2 regions of the Bradyrhizobium sp. WSM2254 genome follow, and region 2 is predicted to be linked to the other one. Evidence: riboswitches for the same ligand, from Rfam matches in the RefSeq annotation. Region 2 holds a riboswitch; the other holds the start of a gene.
What was found. A riboswitch is a leader RNA that binds a small molecule or an ion and turns the genes downstream of it on or off. The one in region 2 is predicted to bind ZMP and ZTP.
Positions count from the first base shown of each region.

Region 1: it holds a riboswitch for ZMP and ZTP, as region 2 does, so the genes downstream of both, purH (bifunctional phosphoribosylaminoimidazolecarboxamide formyltransferase/IMP cyclohydrolase) here and glyA (serine hydroxymethyltransferase) in region 2, are expected to answer to the same signal.

Region 1 is NZ_AXAB01000013.1:140,517-149,559, reverse strand. It holds gene A3M7_RS0110245 (RsmB/NOP family class I SAM-dependent RNA methyltransferase) at 176-1,522, shown strand; gene A3M7_RS0110240 (heparinase II/III family protein) at 1,682-3,400, shown strand; ZMP/ZTP riboswitch at 3,460-3,542, shown strand; gene purH (bifunctional phosphoribosylaminoimidazolecarboxamide formyltransferase/IMP cyclohydrolase) at 3,568-5,160, shown strand; gene A3M7_RS0110230 (MFS transporter) at 5,316-6,704, opposite strand; gene ggt (gamma-glutamyltransferase) at 6,804-8,555, shown strand; gene A3M7_RS0110220 (MFS transporter) at 8,641-9,043, shown strand, end outside.
Region 2 is NZ_AXAB01000023.1:132,553-141,595, forward strand. It holds gene A3M7_RS48595 (hypothetical protein) at 1-13, shown strand, start outside; gene A3M7_RS0117760 (DUF1127 domain-containing protein) at 113-511, shown strand; gene A3M7_RS0117765 (GNAT family N-acetyltransferase) at 570-1,094, shown strand; gene A3M7_RS0117770 (xanthine dehydrogenase family protein molybdopterin-binding subunit) at 1,256-3,565, shown strand; gene A3M7_RS0117775 (cytochrome c) at 3,690-4,139, shown strand; ZMP/ZTP riboswitch at 4,336-4,421, shown strand; gene glyA (serine hydroxymethyltransferase) at 4,456-5,730, shown strand; gene A3M7_RS0117785 (cystathionine gamma-synthase family protein) at 5,911-7,194, shown strand; gene A3M7_RS0117790 (CHRD domain-containing protein) at 7,291-7,710, opposite strand; gene A3M7_RS0117795 (cytochrome c) at 7,865-8,791, shown strand; gene A3M7_RS0117800 (Lrp/AsnC ligand binding domain-containing protein) at 8,861-9,043, opposite strand, start outside.

The DNA.
Region 1 (9,043 bases), on a different contig from region 2:
AGCGCAGGATCACGGGGCGTGCGACGCCCAATAACGCATTGCTGAAATGGCCATGACGGCCTGTAAACGCGAGAGGCCATTCTTACATTTGGCATATTCGCGTGCCAGAGATAGCTTTCTCAAGGCATGCGCCCATATCGGCGGAACTGCCGCTTGCTCAGAACCTTACTTCCGCATGCCATCTCAACGTTTCGCCCCACCATCCGAAGTGCCTGGTCTTGCGGCGCGGCGGATTGCCGCCGACATCGTCGACGGAGTCCTGCACAAGCACCGCACGCTTGACGACCAGCTCGACGGCGGCGGCGCCCATCCCGGACTGAAGACGCTGGCCGACCGCGACCGCGCGCTGATGCGCCGCCTGGTCGCGACCGTGCTGCGCCGGCTCGGCACGCTCGGCCATGTGCTGTCCCGCCTGCTCGACAAGGGCATTCCCTCCGACGCACCGCGCGCGCAGAGCGCGCTGCTGATCGGCGCCGCCCAGATCCTCTGGATGGACGTGCCCGATCATGCCGCCGTCGATCTCTCCGTCCGCCTCGTGCAATCCGACCGGCGCGCTGCGCGCTATGCCGGCCTCGTCAACGCCGTGCTGCGCCGCTGTGCGCGCGAGGGCCAGGCGCTGGTCGAGGAAGTTGCCACGCAATCGCTGGACCTGCCGCCATGGCTGCTGGCGCGCTGGAGCGCACATTATAGCGAGGCGACCGCAAGGAACATGGCACTGGCACTCGGCCATGAGCCGTCGCTCGATCTGACCGTGAAGTCGGACACCGACCAATGGGCGAGCCGCCTGCATGGCGAGACGCTGCCGACGGGGACGGTGCGGATGCTGCTGCATGGCTCGGTGACCATGCTGCCCGGCTTCGCCGAAGGACAATGGTGGGTGCAGGATGCCGCCGCCGCGTTGCCGGCCCGGCTGTTCGGCGACATCAAGGGCAAGTCCATTGCCGATCTTTGCGCCGCCCCCGGCGGCAAGACCGCGCAACTGGCGCACGCGGGCGCGCATGTCACGGCGGTCGACCGCTCGCCTGCCCGGGTGGCACGGCTGCGCGAGAATCTGGCGCGGCTGTCGCTCCAGGCCGAGACCGTCGTCGCTGACGCCGCGGAATGGGCCGGCCCTGCGGAAGGTTTTGACGGTATCCTGATCGACGCGCCCTGCACCTCAACCGGCACGATCCGCCGTCATCCCGACGTGGCCTGGCTGCGACAGGAGTCCGACATCGCCGCCCTGACCGCGCTCCAGCAGCGGCTGCTGCGAAAATCGGTCGCGCTGCTCAAGCCGGGTGGGACGCTGGTCTACTGCACCTGTTCGCTGGAACCCGAGGAGGGCGAGCACGCCATCGCCGCGCTGCTGGCCGCCGAGCCTGCGCTTCGCCGCCTCCCGATCGAGGCATCGGAGGTCTCGGGGCTGTCCGAGATCATCACCGCCGAGGGTGACCTGCGCACCCTGCCCAGCCATCTGCCGAACGCCGATCCCAAGCTCGGCGGGCTCGACGGATTCTTCGCCGCCCGGCTCGTTAAATCCTGATTTTGCACTGGTTTTTACAAACTCGACGTTGATTCCCGCCGTTCAAGGTGGTGTCAGACGGCCGATTTTGGGATTAATAAGGATTCGTCGGAATCCTCCTCTCCCCCTTCAAGGCAAGGCGTGTCGGTCGCTCAACGCAGACGTATCTCGACGCTGGTGATGAACCGCTTCGCGCGGAACATGCTCGCGCGCGCGAGCGGCGGTTCTGTTGCGCTGTCGCGGGTCTGGCCCGGCCGCACCGACCGCCTGATCATCGCGCCGCACGATTTGCGCACGGCGGACGCCACCCGCGCCGCCGAGATCTATGCCGGCCGTTTCGTCTTCGCCGGCAAGATCGTCAATTGCCAAGGCCGTTCGATCTTCGATCTCGAGCCGCCGTCGGAGGATTGGGAGGTTGCGCTGCTCGGCTTCGGCTGGCTGCGTCATCTGCGCGCCGCCGACACCGCGCTGACGCGCGCCAATGCGCGCGCGCTGGTCGAGGACTGGATCGCCAACCCCGCCAACAAGCGCCGCCCCGTCGCGCGACGCGCCGACGTGCTGGCGCGGCGCGTGATCTCGCTGTTGTCGCAGGCGCCCCTGGTGCTCAACGACACCGACAACAAATTCTACCGCCGCTATCTGCGCGCGCTGGCCCGCGAGATCCGCTTCCTGCGCTACACCATGGTGAACATCCCGGACGGGGTGCCGAAGCTCCAGGTGCTGATCGCGCTGTGCTACACGACGCTCTGCCTCGCCAACCAGGCGCGGCACATCCGCAGCGCCTCGAAAAAACTTTCGGACGAGTTGCAGCGGCAGATCCTGCCCGACGGCGGACACATCTCCCGCAATCCGGGCGCGCTGATCGAACTCCTGATCGACCTCTTGCCGCTGCGGCAGACCTTCGCCGCGCGCAACATCGCGCCGCCGCCGGCGCTGCTCAACGCGATCGACCGCATGATGCCGATGCTGCGCTTCTTCCGGCACGGCGACGGCAATTTCGCGCTGTTCAACGGCATGAGCGCGACGCCCTCGGACCTGCTCGCGACGCTGCTTGCCTATGACGACACCCACGGCGCGCCGATGTCGAACATGCCGCATACCGGCTTCCAGCGCCTCGATGCCGGCCAGACCACGCTGATCATCGACACCGGCCCGCCGCCGCCGGCCGGCGTCAGCCACGACGCCCATGCCGGCTGCCTGTCGTTCGAATTGTCCTCCGGCATCAGCCGCATCGTCACCAATTGCGGCATGCCGACCACGGGGCGCGACAATTGGCGGCCGTTCGCGCGCGGCACGGCGGCGCATTCGACGCTGACCTATCACGACACCTCCTCATGCCAGTTCGTGGAGATGTCGGCGATGAAGCGGCTGTTGCATGGTGCGCCTGTCACCAGCGGCCCCGTCGAGGTCGAGAGCTATCGCGAAATCGTGCAGAACGGCACGCTGCTCACGACGTCGCATGACGGCTATCTCGCCAAGTTCGGCGCGATCCATCGCCGCGTCCTGATGATCGCCAATGACGGGGCGCGCATCGACGGCGAGGACACGCTGTCGCCGCCGCAAGGCGGACGTTTCAAGGGCGCCGATGCCGATTTCGCGGTCCGCTTCCATCTGCATCCGGCGGTGAAGGCAAGCCGGCTGTCGGATGCCCGCGGCGTCATGCTGGTGCTGCCGAACCGCGACGTCTGGACCTTCGAGGCGCTCGACGACAAGGTCGATCTCGAGGACAGCGTATTCCTGGCCGGCAATGACGGCCCCCGCCGCACCGCGCAGATCGTGATCCGGCAGGATGCCCGCCAGGCGCCCTCGATCCGCTGGAGTTTTGTCCGCTCCACCGCTTCGCCCGCGGTCACCAATGCCCGCCGCAACGCCCGGCGCGAGCCGGAACTTCCGCTGTAGAAGCGCACGATTCGGCCCCATCTCATCGTTGTGAAAACGGCCGAAAGCTGCTATCGAGCGCTCGCTCGCGCGACTGGCGACCTTGGATGGAGCACCATCGGGAAGCGCGGGACTTAAGACGCCGCGCGCCTGGGCATAGACACTCCTTAAGACAGAGGATCTTGCTCATGACTGACCATCCCCGCCGCGTTACCCGCGCCCTGCTTTCCGTCTCCGACAAGACCGGCCTGATCGAATTCGCCAAGGCGCTTGCCGCCCATGACGTCGAACTGGTTTCGACCGGCGGCACCGCCAAGGCGATCGCCGCGGCCGGCCTCAAGGTGAAAGACGTCTCCGAGCTGACCGGCTTTCCTGAAATGATGGACGGCCGCGTCAAGACGCTGCATCCGAAGGTGCATGGCGGCCTGCTCGCGATCCGCGACAACAAGGAACATGCGGACGCGATGAAGGCGCACGGCATCGCGCCGATCGATCTCCTCGTCGTCAATCTGTATCCGTTCGAGGCAACCGTCGAGAAAGGCGCGGGCTTCGAGGATTGCATCGAGAACATCGACATCGGCGGCCCCGCGATGATCCGCGCCGCCGCCAAGAACCATGACGACGTCGCAGTGGTGGTCGAGGCCGAGGACTACAAGGCGGTGCTCGACGAGCTCGCCGCCAACAACGGTGCGACCACGCTGAAACTGCGCCGGCGGCTTGCTGCAAAGGCCTATGCGCGCACCGCGGCCTACGACGCTGCGATCTCGAACTGGTTCAACCGGCAGCTCGAGATCGACGCTCCCGATTTCCGCGCCTTCGGCGGCAGGCTGATCCAGTCGCTGCGCTATGGCGAGAACCCGCACCAGACCGCGGCGTTCTATGCGACCCCCGACAAGCGCCCGGGCGTCTCGACCGCGCGGCAGCTCCAGGGCAAGGAGCTCTCCTACAACAACATCAACGACACCGATGCGGCCTATGAGTGCATCGGCGAGTTCGACACCAAGCGCACCGCGGCCTGCGTCATCGTCAAGCACGCCAACCCCTGCGGCGTCGCTGAAGGCTCCGACCTCGTCAGCGCCTATCGCAAGGCGCTCGCCTGCGATTCCACCTCGGCGTTCGGCGGCATCATCGCGATGAACCGCGCGCTCGACGCCGACACCGCGCGCGAGATCACGAAGATCTTCACCGAGGTGATCATCGCGCCCGACGCCAGCGAGGAAGCCATCGCCATCATCGGCGCGCGCAAGAATTTGCGCCTGCTGCTCGCAGGCAGCCTGCCCGATCCGCGCGCGCCGGGCCTGACCGCGAAGACGGTCGCCGGCGGCCTCCTGGTGCAGAGCCGCGACAACGCCGTGGTCGACGACATGACGTTCAAGGTCGTGACCAAGCGTGCGCCTGATGAAGCCGAGATGCGCGACCTCAAGTTTGCGTTCCGCGTCGCCAAGCACGTCAAGTCCAACACCATCATCTACGCCAAGGATCTCGCCACCGTCGGCATCGGCGCGGGCCAGATGAGCCGGGTCGATTCAGCCCGCATCGCGGCGCGCAAGGCGCAGGATGCGGCGGCTGAGCTGAAGCTCGCCGAGCCGCTCACCAAGGGCTCGGTGGTGGCATCGGACGCGTTCTTCCCGTTCGCCGACGGCATGCTCGCCTGCATCGAAGCCGGCGCCACCGCCGTGGTGCAGCCCGGCGGCTCCATGCGCGACGACGAGGTGATCAAGGCCGCCGACGACAACGGCATCGCCATGGTGTTCACGGGCACGCGGCACTTCAGGCACTGAGCACCAAACTCTCCACGGGTCGTCCCGGCCTAGTGCGCAATTGCGCACGGGGGCCGGGACCCATAACCCCAGGGAGTAGTTTGGTCCGCGGTACTAGCCGCGTCGCGCCAACGATAGATCACGCGGTATGGGTCCCGGCCTTCGCCGGGACGACGTTACTTTTCCCGCACCCGCATCAACAGCCCCAGTCCCGCGACGAAGAACACCACCAGCACGGCCATGCCGGCCTTCTGGCTCGCCGTCGCCGCGGTGATGATGCCGATCAACAGCGGGCCGATGAAGGACGTCACTTTCCCGGTCAGCGCGAACAGGCCGAAATACTGCGCGATGCGATCCTTTGGTGCGAGGCGGATCAGGAGCGTGCGCGAGGCGGCCTGAAGTGGTCCGCCGGCAGCGCCGATTAGGCAGCCCAGCACGAGATAGGCGCGCTCCGCGGCGCTCGAGAACAGGGGCGCGCCCGGCTGGGGGGCTGCGACCTTGACGAACAGCACGCTGTCCTTGTCGACCAGAAGGATCGCCGCCACCGACAGCAGCAGGATCAGCAAGCTGCCGGCAATGACGCGCTTCGGCCCGAGTCGATCGTCGAGCTTGCCGCCAAGCCATGCGCCAAGGGCGCCGGCAATCGCGAGCATGATGCCGAAAGTGCCGATCTGGATCGTGTGCCAGCCGAAGGTGCCCGCGGCATAGATGCCGCCGAAGGCGAACAGCGACACCAGGCCGTCGGTGTAGATCATGTTGGCGAGCAGGAACGCTGCGAGCGATTTCTGCTGCGGCAAACTCCTGATCGATTGCTTCAGCTCCGACAGGCCTTCGCGCAGCGCCTCGCGCACCGGGCGCTTCGCCGGATAGTCCGGCGTGAACAGGAACATCGGCGTCACGAAGATGATGAACCACAACCCGGTCAGCGGTCCGGCGGCGCGATCTCCCTGATGACTGGCGGGATCAAGCCCGAACAGCGGCGTGAGACCGAGCAGCGTGCGTCCGGTCCCGGGATTCGCCGCGAGCAAGCCGAGCACGATGATCAGGCTGACGATGCCGCCGATGTAACCCGTGGCCCAGCCGGTGCCGGAGAGCCGGCCGATCCGCTCCGGCGGCACCAGGGTCGGCATCATAGCGTTGTTGAAGAGGGTGGCGAATTCCGCGCCGACGCTGGCGAGCGCGACCGCGGTGAGGAGGGGCGGAATGACCGAGGGATCGCCGGGCTTGCCGATCCACAGCGTGCAGGACGCCAGCACCAGCAGCGCGCCGAACCCCGCGATCCATGGCTTCCTGCGGCCCGAGGCATCTGCGATGGCCCCCAACACAGGCGACATCAGCGCGATGGCGAGGCCCGCAGCCGCCATCGCAAAGCCCCACAACGATTGGCCGGTGGCAGGATCTGGCGCAATGCTGGTGGCGAAATAAGGCGCGAACACGAAGGTCGTGATCAGCGTGAAATAAGGCTGCGCGGCCCAGTCGAAAAAGATCCAGCTGACGACGGCGGCGCGCGGCGGATAGGTCCGCTGGGCGCTGGCCATGCGCGCATCCGAGGCGATCGTCGTCATCACGCAGTCCTCATCACGAACAGTTTTGCCTGTCTTGGGGCAACCGTATAGCATTGCAGCGGTAGGTGTGAACCGTCCCGCGGACCCGGCGGAAATTTGATGATGTCGTCATTTTCGACACGGCGGACATTTTTGGCCTTCCTTGCCGCTCTGGCGCTTGGAGTGGCGTCTGCGACCGCGCAGGATGCGCGGCGCGCCTATGTCCCGCCCGCGCTCGACACTGTGCATGCCGTTGCAGCCGAGCACGGCATGGTGGTGGCGCAGGAAAAGATATCGGCGCAGGTCGGCGCCGATATCCTGCGACGCGGCGGCAATGCCGTCGATGCCGCGGTCGCGACCGGCTTTGCGATGGCCGTGACCTATCCACGCGCCGGCAATATCGGCGGCGGCGGCTTCATGGTGATCCATTCCGCTGAGCGCAACGAGGACATCGCGATCGACTATCGCGAGACCGCGCCGGCAGCGACCACGCCGCAGATCTTCCTCGGTCCCGACGGCAAGCCCGACACCGCGAAGTCGCGCGATTCCGCACTCGGCATCGGCGTGCCCGGCACTGTCGCGGGCCTCGCGCTGGCGCTGGAGAAATACGGCTCGGGCCGGTTCACGCTGGCGCAATTGCTCGAGCCCGCGATCGCGCTCGCCCGCGACGGATTCATCGTCAGCGACGATATCGCCGATAGCCTGCCGGGTTGGCACCGGCGCCTCGTGCGCTGGCCTTCTTCGGCCAGGATTTTTTCGCGGCCTGATGGCACCTCACTCGGTGAAGGGGATCGACTGATACAGAGTGATCTCGCCGAGACGCTCTCGACCATCGCCGCGCAGGGTCCGCGCGGCTTTTATGAGGGCCCGGTTGCGGAAAAGCTCGCCAAGGCCCTGTCCGACGCCGGGGGCATCATGACGGCTGCCGACCTGAAGGCCTATCAGGCAATCGTCCGCGCGCCGGTGCGCGGCACCTATCGCGGCTACGACATCGTGTCGATGCCGCTGCCTTCCTCCGGTGGCGTGGTGCTGGTGGAGACGCTCAACATCCTCGAAGGCTTTCAGCTCGCGGAGCTGAAGCAGGGCTCGCCGGGCTCGCTGCATCTCCTGATCGAGGCCATGAAGCGCGCCTATGCGGACCGCGCGCGCTATCTCGGCGATCCGGCCTTCGTCAACGCACCGATCGAGACCCTCACGGCAAAGGACTACGCCGCCAAGCTGCGCACCGGCATCTCCGCCGATCGCGCCACGCCGTCGAAGGAGCTCGTGTCTGCCGCCACCTCACCCCGCGAGGGCAGCAACACCACGCATTTCTCCGTCGTGGACGGCCGCGGCAACGCCGTCAGCAACACTTACACGCTGAACTTCAGCTATGGCGTCGGCCTCGTCGCTGATGGCACCGGCGTGCTGCTCAACAACGAGCTCGATGATTTCACCGCGGCGGTCGGCGCCTCCAACGCCTATGGCCTCGTCGGCTTCGAGGCTAATTTGCCAGGTCCCGGCAAGCGGCCGCTCTCCTCGATGTCGCCGACCATCGTGCTGAAGGACGGCAAGCCTGTGCTGGTGACGGGCTCGCCCGGCGGCAGCCGGATCATCTCCACCGTGCTCCAGGTGATCGTGAATGTGCTCGATTACAAAATGGATGTGGCCGCCGCCGTTGCCGCACCGCGGCTGCACCATCAATGGCTGCCGGACGAGGTGCGCATCGAGCGAGGTTTTCCGGAGGATGTCCTGTTCGCGCTGAAGGCGATGGACCATCTCATCGTCGAGCCGATGGGACAGACCTCCGCCAATTCGATCGCGGTGACACCGAACGGTCCCCTCGGCGCACCTGATCCGCGCACGCGCGGCGCGGAAGCAGCGGGCCAGTAACTCGTCCGCTGCATGGGCGCCGGCTTGCGCCCGCTGCCACGCGTGCTACCACCGCGCAGCTTCAGAAACTGCCGGGGAAACGCACATGACCACAGCCGATCCGAACCAGCGCATCGAACGCGCCGAGATCGAGGATACCAGCCTTCTCGCCTTCTATCGCGACATGAACGCGCCCGAGCGCCGGACGTTCTGGGCCTGCGCGGCGGGCTGGGCGCTCGACGGCATGGACTTCATGATCTATCCGCTGGTGATCGGCACCATCATCGCGCTGTGGAAGGTCGACGCGGCCTCGGCAGGTCTCGCCGGCACGGTGACGCTGCTGGCCTCTGCCATCGGCGGCTGGCTTGGCGGCTACCTCTCCGACCATATCGGACGGGTCAGGACGCTCCAGATCACCATCATCTGGTTCTCGTTCTTCTCGCTGGTCTGCGCCGTCGTGCAGAATTTCGACCAGCTCCTGATTGCACGCGCCGTGCTCGGCCTCGGCT
Region 2 (9,043 bases):
AGTCGTGCGCTAGTAATTCGACGACGACATCTTTTCCACCAGGCCCCGCCGGCATCGGACGGGGCCTTTTGTTTGGCCACGCTCCCTGCCGGCACAACAGCAGGAGCATCCGATGCCACCACAATTGACGAGCATATCATCCGAAATTGAGAGCGATGCCGCAGGACGCGGCCTCAACCTCTCCATCGCGCAAGCCAAGGACGCGATCGACCATGCGTTGGCAGCACGTCTCAAGGCGTCTGCCGCAGCGCTGGACGACGCTTTGTCGGACGGCGATGCTGCCGGACCAGCAGCCGCATCGACGCGAAGCGTCCTCGGCCTGCTCAGGCGATATTGGTATGCGTTTCAGGAGCGGCGGCAGCGCCCACGGGTCACATTGCAGGACCTGAGTGACAGGGAGTTGATGGATATCGGCCTGACGCGTGGCGAAGCCGACTACATCACGCCTGAACGCGCCATCGAGACGTTGAGAGATCGCGCGCTGTATCTATGGGGCCGTGGTGGGACGTGAGTGGTCACAATCCATGCCGATACCATCCTTCGCCGTTAGAAAGGAAAAAGGGGCGATCATGACGTCACCTGCTGCCGGTGCTCAGACGAATTTGGAAATCCGGAGACTGACTGTCGACGATCTGGATCTTCTTCGCGAAATTCGCGCGGAGGCGCTTCAGACGCACCCTCAATCGTTTGGTTCCCCCGAAGAAGACGAGGGCGGCGACACGATGGTGGCGGCGTATCGCCATTGGCTGAGCGGTACGATCCTTGGCGCTTTTGAATGTGGCAGCTTGATCGGTGTCGCGGGCTTCTATGTCTTGCCGGATAGAAGATCGCGACACAGAGGCCACATCTTCACGGTTTATGTGAAGGAGAATGGTCGGGGTAAAGGTGTCGGAGATCGGCTTATCAAAGAGCTTCTTGTCCATGCCGAGGCATGCGTCGAACAGGTGCATCTGGCCGTCCTGTTGACGGCAACTGCTGCAATCAAGACCTACAAGCGCAACGGGTTCGAAATCTACGGCACGGACCCCCGTGCCATTCGCATAGGTGACACTACCTATGACAAGTACCTTATGGTCAGGAAATTCAGCCATTAACGCCGGTCTGGCATGGCCAGGCGGCCTGGTTGCGCCAGAACCGTCGAGGGTGGCTTCGAATCATCGGCCTCTATAGAGAACGGCCAGCTAAAGCCGTTTGCCTTGCCACTTTTTCCACGGCAATATGTCGGCAAAACAACCATAGGACGGGACGAGAAAAAATGGCAGCTCCCATCAAGTTCGGTGTCGGCCAAAGCGTGCTGCGCAAGGAGGATGACGCGCTCATCCGCGGCAAGGGCCGCTATACCGACGATTACGCGCCGCAGGCTGCGCTCCGCTGCTTGATGCTGCGCTCGCCGCATGCGCATGCCAAATACACCATCGATGCGAGCCGTGCCCGTACGCTGCCCGGCGTCGCGTTGATCTTGACCGCCGACGACGTCAAGGATCTCGGCAATCTGCCGTGCCTGTTCAATCTCGAGACCGATCCCTTCACCGGCCCGCCTTACCCGATCCTCGCGAAGGATGAAGTGCGCCATGTCGGCGATTCCATCGCCTTCGTGGTCGCCGAGACCATCGACCAGGCCCGCGACGCGATCGAGGCGATCGAGGTCAAATGGAGCCCGCTGCCATCGGTGACCGGCGTCGTCAATGCCGTGAAGAAGGGCGCGCCGCAGGTCTGGCCGGACAAGCCCGGCAACGTGCTGTTCGACGTTTCAATTGGTGACAAGGCGGCGACCGAAGCCGCCTTTGCCAAGGCGCATGCGGTCGCCGAGATCGCCATTGTCAATCCGCGCGTGGTCGCAAGCTTCATGGAAACGCGCGCGGCGGTCTGCGAATACGACGCCAAGCGCGACCATCTGACGCTGACGGTCGGCAGCCAGGGCAGCCACCGCCTGCGCGACATCCTCTGCCAGAACGTGCTGAACATCCCGACCGAGAAGATGCGGGTGATTTGCCCCGACGTCGGCGGCGGTTTTGGTACGAAGCTGTTTCCGTATCGCGAATACGCCCTGATGGCGGTTGCGGCGCGGCAGCTGAAGAAGGCGGTGAAATGGGCGGCCGACCGCTCCGAGCATTTCATGGGCGACGCGCAGGGCCGCGACAACGTCACCACCGCGAAGATGGCGCTGACTGAAGACGGCAAGTTCCTCGCGATGGATTGCGACCTGATGGGCGACATGGGCGCCTATCTCTCCACCTTCGGGCCCTACATTCCGCACGGCGGCGCCGGCATGCTGCCGGGCCTCTACGACATCCAGGCCTTCCACTGCCGGGTGCGCACCATCTTCACCCACAGCGTGCCGGTCGATGCCTATCGTGGCGCGGGCCGGCCCGAGGCGGCCTATGTCATCGAGCGCCTGGTCGATGCCTGCGCGCGAAAGCTCGACATGACGCCGGACGCGATCCGCCGCAAGAATTTCATCCAGCCGAAGGCGTTGCCGTACAAGACCGCGACGGGGAAGGTCTATGATTCCGGCGACTTCGCCGCGCATCTGAAGCGCGCGATGGAGATCGCCGAGTGGAAGGAATTTCCCAAGCGCGCCAAGGCGGCCAAGAAGAGCGGCCTGATCCGCGGCATTGGCCTTGCGAGCTATGTCGAGATTTGCGGCGTGATGGGTGAGGAGACGGCCAACGTCCGCCTCGATCCCAATGGCGACGTCACCGTCCTGATCGGCACGCAGTCGAGCGGGCAGGGCCACCAGACCGCCTATGCGCAGATCGTCGCCGAGCAGTTCGGCGTGGCGCCGGAGCGCGTCCACGTCCGTCAGGGCGATACCGACGAGATCGCCACGGGTCTCGGCACCGGCGGTTCGGCCTCGATACCCACGGGCGGCGTCTGTGTGGAGCGCGCTGCGGGCGATCTGGGCAAGAAGCTGAAGGAGTTCGCAGCGCAGGCGCTGGAAGCGAGCGCGGGCGACCTCGAGATCACCGATGGCGTGATCCGGATCGCCGGCACCGACCGCTCGATCTCCTTCGCCGACCTCGCCAAGCGCCCCGGCGCCGATCCGTCGAAGCTCAACGGCAGCGCGACCTTCGCCAGCGCCGACGGCACCTATCCCAACGGCACGCATGTGGCGGAAGTCGAGATCGATCCGGCGACCGGCATCATCAAGATCGTCAACTACGTGATCGTCGACGATTTCGGCAAGACGCTCAACCCGCTGCTGCTGGCGGGGCAGGTCCATGGCGGCGCCATGCAGGGCATCGGCCAGGCCTTGATGGAGCAGGTGGTCTACGGCGCGGGCGACGGCCAGCTGATCACCGCGACCTTCATGGACTACGCGCTGCCGCGGGCGGCGGACGGTCCGGACTTCGTGTTCGAGACCGCCAACGTCCCCTGCAAGACCAATCCAATGGGCGTGAAGGGGGCGGGCGAGGCCGGCGCGATCGGTTCCTGTCCGGCCGTCGTCAACGCCATCGTCGATGGGCTCTGGCGCGAGTACAAGATCGACCACATCGACATGCCGGCAACGCCGGAGCGGGTGTGGATCGCGATCAGCGAGCACCGTCGCCGTCACAGCCTGTAAGCCACAATCCTCCCGCGCGGGAATAAACGCCCCGCGCGGGGTTCTATCCATGGATGGACCGCGACTCCCGTGAAGCGGGTGGAGGGTCCAATCCCAAGGCATCTGCGAGTCGGAGAAACCAACAATGAAACGGACGATGATTGTCGCGACGACCCTGCTATTGGGCGCGGGCGCCGTGATGGCGCAGCAGGAGGTCGCGGTTCAACAGGACAATCTGATGCGCTCGCAGGCCAAGAGCCTCTATACGGTCATCCTGAAGATGACCAAGGGCGACATCCCCTACGACCAGAAGGCCGTCGACGAGGCGATCGCCAACCTTGAGACCGACGTCGCCAAGATCGCCAAGACCTTCGAAGTCAATCCAAAGCAGGACGTGGTGAACGCGACCTATGGGGCCTCGCCGAAGGTTTGGAAGAACAAGGCCGATTTCGACTCCAAGATCCCGCCGGTGCAGAAGGCGATCGCGCAGGTCAAGGGCAAGATCACCGACGTCGCGAGCCTCAAGGCCGCCTATACCGCAATCAACGATCGTTGCTCCGACTGCCACGAGACGTATCGCCTGAAGTTGAAGTAGCCACCTCACTTTTTTCCACGCTCGACCTCGTAGACCGGATGAGCGCAGCGATATCCGGGGAAGGTGCCCCCGCATGTCGCTTCGCTGATGCGGCTCCGAGCGTTGCCTCAACCAGCACGGCCTGCGGTAACTGGTAGTTGCGGCAGGTCCGCAGGTCGGCTAGGTTGTACTTTACGAAGAGCCTCCGTGCTCATTCGTCCTATCGCGCGACTGGCGAGCTAACGTGGAATCGACCACGGTGAAGCGCGAGGGGTTCCAACGCCGATCGCCTGGGCAACCAATCTGCTGGAAAAACAGCGTGTTGAGGAGCCCGAGCATGCCGTCGTTTCGCAACGAACTGTCCATCAACGATCAAGAGATCGCCGCCGCCCTTGCGGGGGAAGAGCGCCGCCAACAGGACGGCGTCGAACTGATTCCGTCCGAGAATTACACCTACCCCGAGGTGCTTGAACTGCTCGGATCGGTCTTCACCAATAAATATTCCGAGGGATATCCGGGACGCAGATACTACGGCGGCCAGCAGTATACGGACGAAATCGAGAGCCTCGCACGCGAGCGGGCCTGCGCGCTTTTTCGTGCCGGGCACGCCAACGTTCAGCCTCTTTCGGGATCACCGATGAATCAGGCCGTCTATCTCGGCCTGTTGGAGCCCGGCGACACCATTCTCGCCATGGACCTGTCCCATGGCGGTCATCTCACCCACGGCGCGCCGGTGTCCCACATGGGGCGTTTGTTCAACTTCGTTCGCTACAAGACGGCCCCGTCAAACGGCGGCGCGATTGATTTCAACGAATTGCGCGCGATTGCGCGTAAAGCGCGTCCGAAGATGGTGTTGTGCGGTTACAGCTCCTATCCGCGCGACCTGGACTATGCGGCATTCAAGAGTATTGCCGACGAAGTTGGCGCGCTCACGATGGCTGACGTGAGCCACTATGGCGGCTTGGTTGCCGCGAATGTCATGCGCAATCCGCTTGATGCCGGCTTCGACGTCATGACGACGACATCCCACAAGACACTGCGCGGCCCCCGTGGCGGGATCATCCTATGCCGGAAAGAAAATGCCGGCCGGATCGATGCATCCGTATTTCCCGGTTTACAGGGCGGACCTCACATGAACGTCGTGGCCGGGATTGCCGTCACGCTCAAGAAGGCGGCGACCTCGGATTTCCAGGTCTACGCGCGGCAGGTTTTGCGCAACGCGAAGGTTCTTGCCGGCGCGCTGATGGAGCGCGGGATGAAGCTGGTCACGGACGGGACGGACAATCACATGATGGTCGTCGATACGGTCGCGTCCGTCGGACTGGACGGGCGGGCAGCCGAGGATGTGCTTGATGCCATCGCCATCACCACAAACAAGCAAGTGATTCCGGACGATCCGCGCCCGCCGCTCAGGCCGAGTGGTATTCGCCTTGGGACACCGGCGGCGACCACGCGTGGCATGGGAGAACCCGAAATGCGTCGTATCGGCGGGTTCATTGCGGCGGCTCTGCAGGCCAACGGAAACGATGAGGTCGTCGCGCGCCTCAGGTCAGAGTGCGTCGAGATGTGCCGGGCTTTTCCCGTTCCAGGCGTAGTGTCGTTCCAGGCGTAGTGTACGGAGCAAATTCTGTTTCCAAGGCCTGACGGATCGTTGTCAGAGTGGTTATCTTCGGTCGAGCCGACGCGGCGTTGATTCGACCTGCTGGATGCCGGCGCATCTCGCTCCCGATTGCCTCACAATGTTTGGAGTTCCAACGCGCGGCGCGGATCCTAGTCAACAGCGAGACAGGCCATGGTCAAACCGTTCCCGTCGAAGACCCACATCGGCAACCATATGCTGCATCCGGAAACGCTGATGCTGACCTATGGCTATGATCCGCAGCTGTCGGAAGGCGCCATCAAGCCGCCGGTGTTCCTGACCTCGACCTTCGTGTTCAGGACGGCCGAGGACGGGCAGGACTTCTTCGATTTCGTCGCCGGCCGGCGCGAGCCGCCGGAAGGCATGGGCGCGGGCCTGGTCTATTCGCGCTTCAATCACCCCAACAGCGAAATCGTCGAGGACAGGCTCGCGGTCTATGAGCGCACCGAGAGCTGTGCGCTGTTTTCCTCCGGCATGGCGGCCATCGCGACCACCATCCTCGCCTTCGTCCGCCCCGGCGACGTCATCCTGCATTCCCAGCCGCTCTATGGCGGGACGGAAACCCTGCTGACGAACACGCTTGCGCGCCTGTCGATCGGCGCCGTCGGCTTTGCCGACGGCATCGACGAGGCGGCGGTCAAGCAGGCCTCGGAGGAGGCGATGCGCAAGGGCCGGGTTTCGATGATCCTGATCGAGACCCCGGCCAACCCGACCAACGGCCTGGTCGACGTCGCGATGATTCGCCGCATCGCCGATGCGATCGGAAAGGCCCAGGGACACACGCCGATCATCGCCTGCGACAACACGCTGCTCGGGCCGGTGTTTCAGCGGCCGATCGAGCACGGCGCCGACCTCTCGCTGTACTCGCTGACGAAGTATGTCGGCGGTCACTCCGACCTGATCGCGGGCGCCGCGCTCGGCTCGAAGGCGATCATGAAGGGCATCAAGGCGCTGCGCGGCGCCATCGGCACCCAGCTCGATCCGCACTCCTGCTGGATGATCAACCGCTCGCTCGAGACGCTGAGCCTGCGGATGGAAAAAGCCGATACGAATGCGCGGCTCGTGGCGGACTACCTGCGCGATCACGACAAGGTGGCGAAAGTCCACTATCTCGGTCACCATGAGGAGGCCTCGCCGGCCGGACGCGTGTTCGCAAGGCAGTGCCTCGGGGCGGGCTCCACGTTCTCGTTCGACATCGTCGGCGGCAAGGAAGCCGCGGTCAAATTCCTCAACGCGCTGCAAATCCTCAAGCTCGCGGTGAGCCTTGGCGGCACGGAGTCGCTTGCCAGCCTGCCTGCGACGATGACTCATTCCGGCGTTCCCGCCGACATCCGCCAGAAAATCGGCGTTCTCGATTCCACGATCCGGCTGTCGATCGGCATCGAGAATCCGTCGGATTTGATCGCGGATCTCGCGCAGGCGCTGAGTGTGGCTTAAGCTCCCGGCTGTTGATTTCAAATGCTTCTCTCGAATCGAAAAGGCCGGGCGCCCCCTCCAGCACCCGGCCTTCGCCGACGAAGCCGCCGTTGAAGCTTACTTCGTCACCTGACCGCGGATCTCGCCGCCCGGATTGGCCGCGGTATGAATGTTGACGTAGAGCTTGCCGGCCAGCAGGTCGGCGGCCTGCGCATCGGTCAGGGTTGCAGAGCCCTCGACCGGGCTCGACGCCGCATTCGGGATCGCGACCGCGACGCCGGCGTTCTTGCCGGCCTCGGCGGGTCCGTGGAAATGAGCGGCGGTAGCGGGGCCGGAGAGGCCCGAATAGGTCACCTTCCAGGAGAGCTTCTTGCTCGCGGCGTCATAGTCCAGGTCGGCCGTTCCGGTGCCGCTGGTGGTGGTGGCGGGCACTTCGGACTTGCCATCCAGCGTCGCCTTCAGTTTCTCCGCGCTGGCCGGGGCGGCGAACGCGACGGCAGCTCCGAGTGCCAGCGTGGCAAAAAGTGCTTTGTTCATGGGTCTCTCCCTGTTGACGCCTGATTGCTATTAACCTGCAAACAGTGCGCGTCCGAGTTTATTCCCGGATCGGGCTCAAACCATCTAAATTATTCGTGGCTGGAGCGGCCGCCGCCGAATCCGTAAGTTCGCCTGATCTCCATGGGATACATCGATGCTGCAACGAACAATTCTTGTCATGCTGATGGCCGCCGTTGCAGGCTTCGGCGTCTATTGGTGGCTGACCGCGCCGGCTGCATCGGCCGTGCCGTTGCCATCCCGCGCGCCGGATCTTGCCAACGGGCAGGAGATCTTCAACGTCGGCGGCTGCTCATCCTGCCATGCCGTGCCCAACCAGCCAGACCGATTGCGGCTGGGCGGGGGCCTGGCGCTCGGCTCGCCATTCGGCACGTTCTATGCACCCAACATTTCCCCCGATCCCGCCGACGGCATCGGGCGCTGGAGCGAGGCCGATTTCGTAAGCGCCGTGATGCGCGGCGTGTCGCCCGAGGGCAAGCACTACTTCCCGGCATTTCCCTACACGTCCTATCATCTGGCGAAGGTCGAGGACGTTCGCGATCTCTTCGCCTACCTGAAGACGCTCCCGCCGGTGTCCGGCAAGGTGCGCGACCACGACCTGCCGTTCCCCTTCAACGTCCGCCGCAATGTCGGCATCTGGAAATTGCTGTTTAAGGACGGCAAGCCGTTCGTCGCCGACGGCGCGAAGTCACCGCAATGGAATCGCGGCGCCTATCTCGTCAACGGCTTCGGCCATTGCGCGGAGTGTCATAGCCCGCGCAATCTGCTCGGCGGCATCATCACCGCGCAGCGCTTTGCCGGCGGGCCCAATCCGGAAGGCGAGGGGTGGGTGCCGAACATCACGCAAAAGGGCATCGGCGAATGGAGCGCGAAGGATATCGCCAACCTCCTGAAGACGGGCGAATTGCCCGAGGGCGACAGCGTCGGCGGCGCGATGAGGCGTGTGATCAAGAACACCTCGCAATTGTCGGACGAGGACATCGCGGCGATCGCGGATTACGTCAAGTCGCTGCCGCCGGTGGACGGTCCGCCGCGCCCGAAACGCAAGGAGGGTGGCGCGTAAGTCCGGTCCTTCCCCCGATTGGCACGCAGGGATCCGCCAGCATCCTTTGCTTGCGTCAATTCCGGGCAGCTAGCCCGTGCCGAACGCCTTGAAGGTGATGATGGTGAGCGTGTCCTGGATGCCGGGCAGCACCTGCACCTTTTCGTTGACGAAGTGGCCGATGTCGGTGTCCTTGTCGAGGTAGAACTTCACCAGCAGGTCGTATTGGCCGGCGGTGGAGTAGATCTCGGAGGCGATCTCGGCTTCGGCAAG